Archangium violaceum: one gene and its partner. The protein of the gene in region 2 interacts with the protein of the main gene of each other region in a pairwise test. Links are inferred from orthologs where the notes say so. Each region holds a gene or a part of one and is shown on either strand. Other genes may lie near its edges.

What was found. Proteins that work in one complex are often made in the same cells at the same time.
Region 1: the proteins of JQX13_RS37165 (region 2) and bioB interact in binary tests that used the Escherichia coli proteins (3 or more experiments, as listed by UniProt). The link is inferred for Archangium violaceum from one-to-one orthologs.

Annotation. Positions count from the first base shown.
Region 1 is NZ_CP069338.1:5,893,287-5,896,670, reverse strand. The notes cover bases 1-2,971. They hold bioB (biotin synthase BioB), read right to left. Parts: upstream 2,017-2,971; coding sequence 985-2,016; downstream 1-984. Other genes in these bases: radA (DNA repair protein RadA), read left to right, coding at 2,654-2,971; JQX13_RS25305 (GlsB/YeaQ/YmgE family stress response membrane protein), read right to left, coding at 2,180-2,449; bioF (8-amino-7-oxononanoate synthase), read right to left, coding at 1-984. Also shown: more of radA, read left to right, coding at 2,972-3,384. UniProt on the Escherichia coli protein: Catalyzes the conversion of dethiobiotin (DTB) to biotin by the insertion of a sulfur atom into dethiobiotin via a radical-based mechanism.
Region 2 is NZ_CP069338.1:8,742,124-8,745,928, reverse strand. The notes cover bases 493-3,470. They hold JQX13_RS37165 (class II glutamine amidotransferase), read left to right. Parts: upstream 493-1,549; coding sequence 1,550-2,392; downstream 2,393-3,470. Other genes in these bases: JQX13_RS37150 (LysR family transcriptional regulator), read right to left, coding at 3,299-3,470; JQX13_RS37155 (hypothetical protein), read right to left, coding at 2,775-3,209; JQX13_RS37160 (hypothetical protein), read right to left, coding at 2,427-2,687; hutI (imidazolonepropionase), read left to right, coding at 493-1,479. Also shown: hutU (urocanate hydratase), read left to right, coding at 1-210; more of hutI, read left to right, coding at 214-492; more of JQX13_RS37150, read right to left, coding at 3,471-3,805.

The DNA of each region.
Region 1 (3,384 bases), 2.8 Mb from region 2 along the record:
GAACCCGAGTGAGCGCAGGCCCGCGGAGAAGCGCCGGATGTTGCGCCACAACCGGGCGCGCAGTGCGTCATCGTGCTCGACGATGTCCACGGCGGCCTCGGCGGCGGCGCACAGGGCGGCGGGGAGCGCCGTCGAGTAGACGAGGGGCCGCGCGCGATTGAGCACGAGCTCCACCACGGGACGGGACGCACAGATGTACGCGCCCAACCCGCCGAGCGACTTGCTCAAGGTGCCCATGCGCACGTCGACGGCGTCACAGAGCCCGAGCTCCTCGCACAACCCCGCCCCGCGAGCACCAAGGACTCCGGTGGCATGGGCCTCGTCGACGAGGAGCGCGGCACCGTGGGCCCGGCAGACGCGAACGATCTCCCGCAGGGGCGCATGGTCCCCATCCATGGAGAACACGGTGTCGGTGACGACGAGCCGGCGGCGGGCGGGAGTCGCGGCCAGGGCCCGCTCCAGCGCCTCGACATCGGCATGCGGATAGACGACGACCCGGGCGCGTGAGAGACGGCAGCCGTCGATGAGCGAGGCGTGGTTGAGGGAGTCGGAGAAGACGGCGTCCTCGGGGCCGACGAGGGCCTGGAGGGTGCCGACGTTGGCCGCATAGCCCGAGTTGAACAGGAGGGCGGCCTCGGAGCGCTCGAAGGAAGCGAGCCGGGTCTCCAGCCGCTGGTGGACGGAGGTGTCGCCCACGACGAGCCGGCTGGCCCCGGAGCCCAGCCCCTGGGTTTCCAGGGCGGCGGCGGCGGCGGCGCGCACGGAGGGAGAGGCTGCGAGGCCCAGGTAGTCATTGGAGGCGAAGTTGACGAACGTCTCGCCGCCCACGCGCACGAGCGGACCCTGGGGAGAGTCGAGCGGCTCCAGAACCCGCTTCAACCCCCGGGAGACAAGAGAATCCAACTCAGCCCGTGCCCAGGCCGTGCAAACCCCCTCTCCCTCCGGGAGAGGGCCGGGGTGAGGGTATCGCGTATCCGGAGCCATCTACCGGGACGTATCCGGTTCCAGGGGACGAATACCGGCCTTCGCGAGGAGGGCCATGTCCTGGGTGTACTCGGGGTTGCCGGTGGTGAGCAGCTTCTCGCCGAAGAAGAGCGAGTTGGCGCCCGCGAGCATGCACAACAGCTGGGCCTCCTCGTTCATCTGCATGCGGCCGGCGGACAGGCGGACCATGGCCATGGGCATGAGGATGCGGGCGGTGGCGATGGTGCGGACCATCTCCACGGACTGCACGGGCTGCTGGTGCTGCAGGGGGGTGCCCTTCACGGGGACGAGCGCGTTGATGGGCACGGACTCGGGGTGGACCTCCTGGTTGGCGAGCGTGAGCAGCAGCTTGCAGCGATCATCCACGGACTCACCCATGCCGATGATGCCGCCGGAGCACACGGAGATGCCGGCCTTGCGCACGCGCTCGAGGGTGTCGAGCCGATCCTGGTACGTGCGGGTGGAGATGATGTCGCCGTACTTGTCCTCGGAGGTGTCGAGGTTGTGGTTGTAGGCGGAGAGGCCGGCCTCGCGAAGGCGACGGGCCTGGCTCTCGGTGAGCATGCCGAGCGTGGCACAGGCCTCCATGCCGAGCGACTTCACGCCGCGGACCATCTCCAGGACGCTGTCGAACTGGGGCCCGTCCTTCACCTCGCGCCAGGCGGCGCCCATGCAGAAGCGGGTGGCGCCGGCGGCGCGCGCCTTGGAGGCGGCGTCCAGCACGGACGACACGGACATGAGCTTCTCGGCCTCCAGGCCGGTGTCCTTGTGGTAGCGCGCGGCCTGGGGGCAGTAGCCGCAGTCCTCGGGGCAGCCGCCCGTCTTGATGGACAGCAGCGAGCACAGCTGCACCTTGTTGTCCTGGAAGACGGCCCGGTGGACGGTCTGCGCCTTGTGGATGAGCTCCAGCAGGGGCAGCTCGTAGAGACCTCGCACCTCGGCGAGCGTCCAGTCGTGGCGGACGACGACACCCGGAGGCGGCGTGGCGAAGTGGGCGTGACCGTGGAAGTCGTGGGCGGCGGAGTCGGACATGGGCTCCTCGGGAAGTGGGAGCGCGCACGGTGCGTGGATGGCCAGCCCTTGTCAACCACGCAGCGAGGCCGGGTTGACGACTTCCCGGCCCCCCCGAAACACGAGGGGCCCGGAGGGTGGGAGCGCGGGTTTCGCGCATCCCTCCCCTGCCGGGCCCCGGACATCAGGCGTGGATTCGACGGCCTCGGCCCGCCCAGCCCACCAGGAGTAGGACGACGATGGCGCCTACCACGGACATGATGAGGCCCGAGGGGTTGAGGTCGAGAATGCGTCGGCTCGGAGAGAAGAGCGCGCCGATGAAGCCACCCACGAACGAGCCCACGATGCCCAGCAGCATCGTCGCCACCAGACCCATCGACTGCCGGCCCGGGAGAAGCGCCCGAGCGATCAGACCCGCGACCAGACCCACCACGATGAACCAGATGATGCTCATTTCCGTCTCCCTTCCAGGGCGCCGCGACGTGCGGCCCCAGTTGGGAGCAACGTGGTGAGCCCTCCCCGGAAGCACAACTTGACGGGGGCCCGGAGTTTACTCCCCCGCCTGGCCGCCCGCCCCCCGGACGGACGCGGCGTGAGGGTGGGCAGGCGTGAGGGAAAGCGGGGAAACGGGCCCGGTCTGCGCTAGACAAGAGGCTCCATGGCGAAGGCGAAGACGCACTACACGTGTCAGGCGTGCGGGTACCAGTCGGCGAAGTGGTTGGGGAAGTGCCCCGACTGCGGCGCGTGGAGCTCGCTGGTGGAGGAGACCGAGGCGAAGGTGGACGACAAGCGCCCGGCGTGGGGGGCCTCGGGAGGGGCGTCCAAGCCGGTGCGGCTGCGCGAGGTGAGCGGCGAGCAGGAGGAGCGCCGGCGCACGGGCATCGCCGAGTTCGACCGGGTGCTCGGAGGTGGAGTGGTGGACGGCTCGCTGGTTCTGCTGGGAGGAGACCCGGGCATCGGCAAGTCCACGCTGCTGCTGGCGGCGCTGGACAGGCTGGGGCGCTGGGGCCCGGTGCTCTACGTATCGGGCGAGGAGTCGCTGCGGCAGACGAAGATGCGGGCCGAGCGGCTGCGGGTGGAGAGCGAGGCCATCCACCTCTTCGCGGAGACGGACGCGGACCGGGTGCTGGCGGTGGCCGAGGGCCTCAAGCCCCGGGCGCTGGTGGTGGACTCCATCCAGACCATGTACCTGCCGGAGCTGGGCAGCGCGCCGGGGAGCATCTCGCAGGTGCGCGAGGTGGCGGGGCGCTTCATGGCCTTCGCCAAGCGCAGCGGGGTGCCCACGTTCCTGGTGGGGCACGTGACGAAGGAGGGCTCCATCGCGGGCCCGCGCGTGCTGGAGCACATGGTGGACACGGTCCTCTACTTCGAGGGCGAGCGCGGCCACCC
Region 2 (3,805 bases):
CACCATGGCGGCGGCGTGGGCATGGGCTACTCGCTGCACTCCGGCCAGGTCATCGTCGCCGACGGCACCCCCGAGGCCGCGCGCCGCATCGAGCGCGTGCTCACCTCGGACCCTGGCATGGGCGTGCTGCGCCATGCCGACGCTGGTTACCCCGAGGCCGTCGAGGTCGCCCGGACCCGCGGCGTGCGCATCCCCGGCATCACCGAGTGACGAATGGAAACCCTGGAGCTGTTGATCCGCAACACGTCCGAGGTGCTCACCGTGGAGGGCTCCCACCAGGAGCCCGCCGAGCAGGCCCTCACCCCGCGTCCCAACGCCTGCGTGGGCGTGCGCCGGGGGAAGGTCTGGTACGTGGGCTCCGAGGGCAGCCTGCCCAAGGGCGCGGTGGGCCCCTCCACCCGGGTGGTGGACGCCCACGGGCAGTTCGTGGGCCCCGGCTTCGTGGATCCGCACACCCACGCCGTCTTCGCGGGTGAGCGCGCGGCCGAGTTCGACCTGCGCTGCCAGGGTGCCACCTACCTGCAGATCGCCCAGGCCGGGGGCGGCATCGCCAACACCGTGCGCGCCACCCGCTTCGCCAGCGAGGAGGATCTCATCCGGCTCGCCCTGCCCCGGCTGCAGCTGATGCTGGAGTACGGCATCACCACCGCCGAGGTGAAGAGCGGCTACGGCCTGTCGCTCCAGGACGAGCTGAAGATGCTCCGGGTGGTGCAGCGGCTCTCCACGCTCCAGCCCCTGGAGTTGGTGCCCACGCTCATGTGCGCGCACGCGGTGCCCGAGGAGTACCGCGAGTGGCGCGAGGCCTACATGGATCTCTGCATCAAGGAGATCATCCCCGCGGTGGCCGAGCAGGGGCTGGCGCGCTTCTGCGACATCTTCGTCGAGGAGAGCGCCTTCAGCCACGCGGAGGCGCGCCGGATCCTCGGGGCCGCCACGAAGCTGGGGCTCAAGCCGCGGCTGCACGTGGACCAGCTCACCTCCTCGGGAGGCGCCGAACTGGCGGCCGAGCTGGGAGCCAGCACCGCGGACCACCTGGAGCACGTGAGCGACGCGGGCATCCGCGCCCTGGCGGACGCGGGCGTCACCGCCGTACTCGTCCCTACCTCCACCCTCTTCCTGCGCGTGCGGCCCTACGCCCCCGGGCGCAAGCTGCGCGACGCCGGCGTCAACGTGGCGCTCGGCACCAACCTCAACCCGGGCTCCGCCATGAGCGAGAACCTGCCGCTCACCCTGGGGCTCGCCTGCCTGGAGAACGGGCTGACGGCCGCGGAAGCCTACTGGGCCGCGACCCGAGGGGCCGCGCTCGCGCTTGGTTTGAACACATACGGCCGGATTACGGTGGGAGATCCGGCAAACATTGTCGTTTTTTCGTGTTCAAACTATCGCCATCTTCCCTATCACCTGGGAATCAATCACGCACGGATTGTCATTAAAGACGGCCATGTGGTGGTAGAAAACGAGCGGGCCCTCTGTTCATGACTTCAGGTGGACAGAGGGACGTGACGGAACTTCCCGTCTGGGCCGGTCGTTATCATCAAACAAGAAGACCATGTGCCGTCTCTTCGGCTTTCGTTCCTCTGTTCCCGCTGCGGTCCACCCGTCCCTCGTGACGGAGAAGAACTCGCTTCTCCAGCAGTCGAGGGAGCACAAGGATGGTTGGGGTATCGCCTCGTATGAGGCCGAGCAACCGCTCGTCGCCCATGGGCTCGGACCCGCGTACTGCGATCCCGACTTCGAGCGGGTGAGCAGCCGTGTGTCCTCCCGCACGGTGGTGGCGCACCTGCGCCTGGCCTCCGTGGGCGCGGTGGAGAAGCGCAACGCCCACCCGTTCAACTACGGCCGCTGGTGCTTCGTGCACAACGGCACGGTGAGCAACTTCGCCCGGCACCGTGCCACGGTGGAGTCCCTCATCCGCCCGGAGCTGCTGGCGAACATCCGGGGCGCCACGGACTCCGAGCGCTGCTTCTACCTGTTCCTCACGCGGCTGGAGAAGCGGCAGTCGCTCGAGGGGCCAGCAAGCGTGGAGACGGTCGCGTTCGCGCTGGCGGAGACGATGGAGCTGGTGTCGGCCATCACCGACGAGCCGGGGCAGGCGCCGCAGGAGCGCTCGTCGATGAACTTCCTCGTGACCAACGGGGACGTGATGGTGGCGACTCGGCGCAACCGGACGCTCTTCCTGTCGGACACGGCGCCCGAGACGGGCAAACGCCCGCACCGTCTGCACGGGGGTCCCCCGAAGCCGGGGACGCAGCTCGAGCAGTTCGTGCTCGCCAGCGAGCAGCTGTCGGGCGAGGACCACTGGCACGTCATCGACGAGGAGGACATCGTCGGCGTGGACAGCGGCCTCGTCCTGCACCGGTGGAAGGTGCAGGACCTGTGCACCCGGCCCTAAGCGCCCGGTGGAGGAGGCCGTGGGGGTCATGCCCTCACTGCCAGCTGCCCAGCGGACCACCGTAGGCACCGATGTCCTCGGGCGTCCCGTCACGGTCGAGCCCGAGGAGATCGAGGCATCCGGCATCGCGTAGCGGAGAGCCGGCCGCCGGGTGGAAGTTGCCTGATTCCGCCGACACGAAGAGCGGCTCCAACTCGATATTGCCGTCCTGACCGATCTCGAACCGGGGCGGCACCTGGTGGAGGGAACGACGGGAGCGGGGGTTGGCTCCTCGAGGGAAGATGGTTCGACGCAACCGGTCAGCACAGACCCACGAGCAGCGGAGCGGACAGCGGGGAGCGCACGTTCATGAGCCAGACCCCAAGCAATCACCAGACCAGCGTCAGCCCTTGCTGGGGGGCCCCAGGCTCGGCGCGCCCCAGTCGGTCACGGTGACGGGCACCGTCATGTCACCCTCCACCCGGAAGGAGTGACGCGGTGCCTGCGCTCCGTCCGCGGAGAGCTCGGGGCACCACGAGTCCTCCAGCCAGAGCTCGAACGAGACGTCCGCCTCGAGCGCGAGCCGCACCGAGCCCATGTAGTGCTCGCCCTGGCGGCGCAGGTGGAAACCCGGAGTCGCATCACCCCCGAGCGATGGGTCCGAGCCCACCACGGTGACGATCGCGTTGGCCGGGGTGTCCGAGGGCACCGTCACGTCGAAGGTGACGGTGGCGTGGGGATACTCCTGGGGAGGTGGCTCGATGGCGCCACACCCCACCAGCATCGCGCTGGCGAGCGGGACGAGCAGGAAGCACTTCGCTGCGTGGGAGAGGGTCATGGGCACAGGATAGACCCGGAGTGGATTCCCCCGGACAGCGAGTGGGGAGACGAGCCTTCCTCCGAACGGTCCCGGGGGAAGAGGAGGCCTTACGATGTTCGCCACCCGGCAACACCGCCTCGGAAGGTCTTTTCCAGCATCTCGACGAAGCGGCGCACCTTGGCCGGCACGTAGGGAGCGGGCGCATAGATGGCGAACACCCCGCGACCCACCGGGATGAAGCGTCCGAGGACGGCTTCGAGCCGCCCGGCCTCGAGATCCTCCTCGACGAGGTAGCGAGGCAGATCAGCGATCCCGAGGCCGGCGAGCGCGGCCTGTCGCAGGGCGTGGGTGTTGTTGACGTGCAACCGGCCCGAGACGCGAATGGGGGTGGTGTGCTCCGAGTCCTCCGAGGCGCGCAGGTGCCACGTCTCCACGGGCTGGCCCGCGACGAACACGATGCATTCATGGTTCGTGAGCTCGCCGGGCCGACGCGGGCGACCTGCCCGGGTGAGGTAGTCGGAGCTGGCGCAGAGCACGCGCCGATCATCACCGAGCCTGCGGGCCACGAAGGCCGGCGGCGGCTGGGACGTCATGCGGATGGCCACGTCGATGCC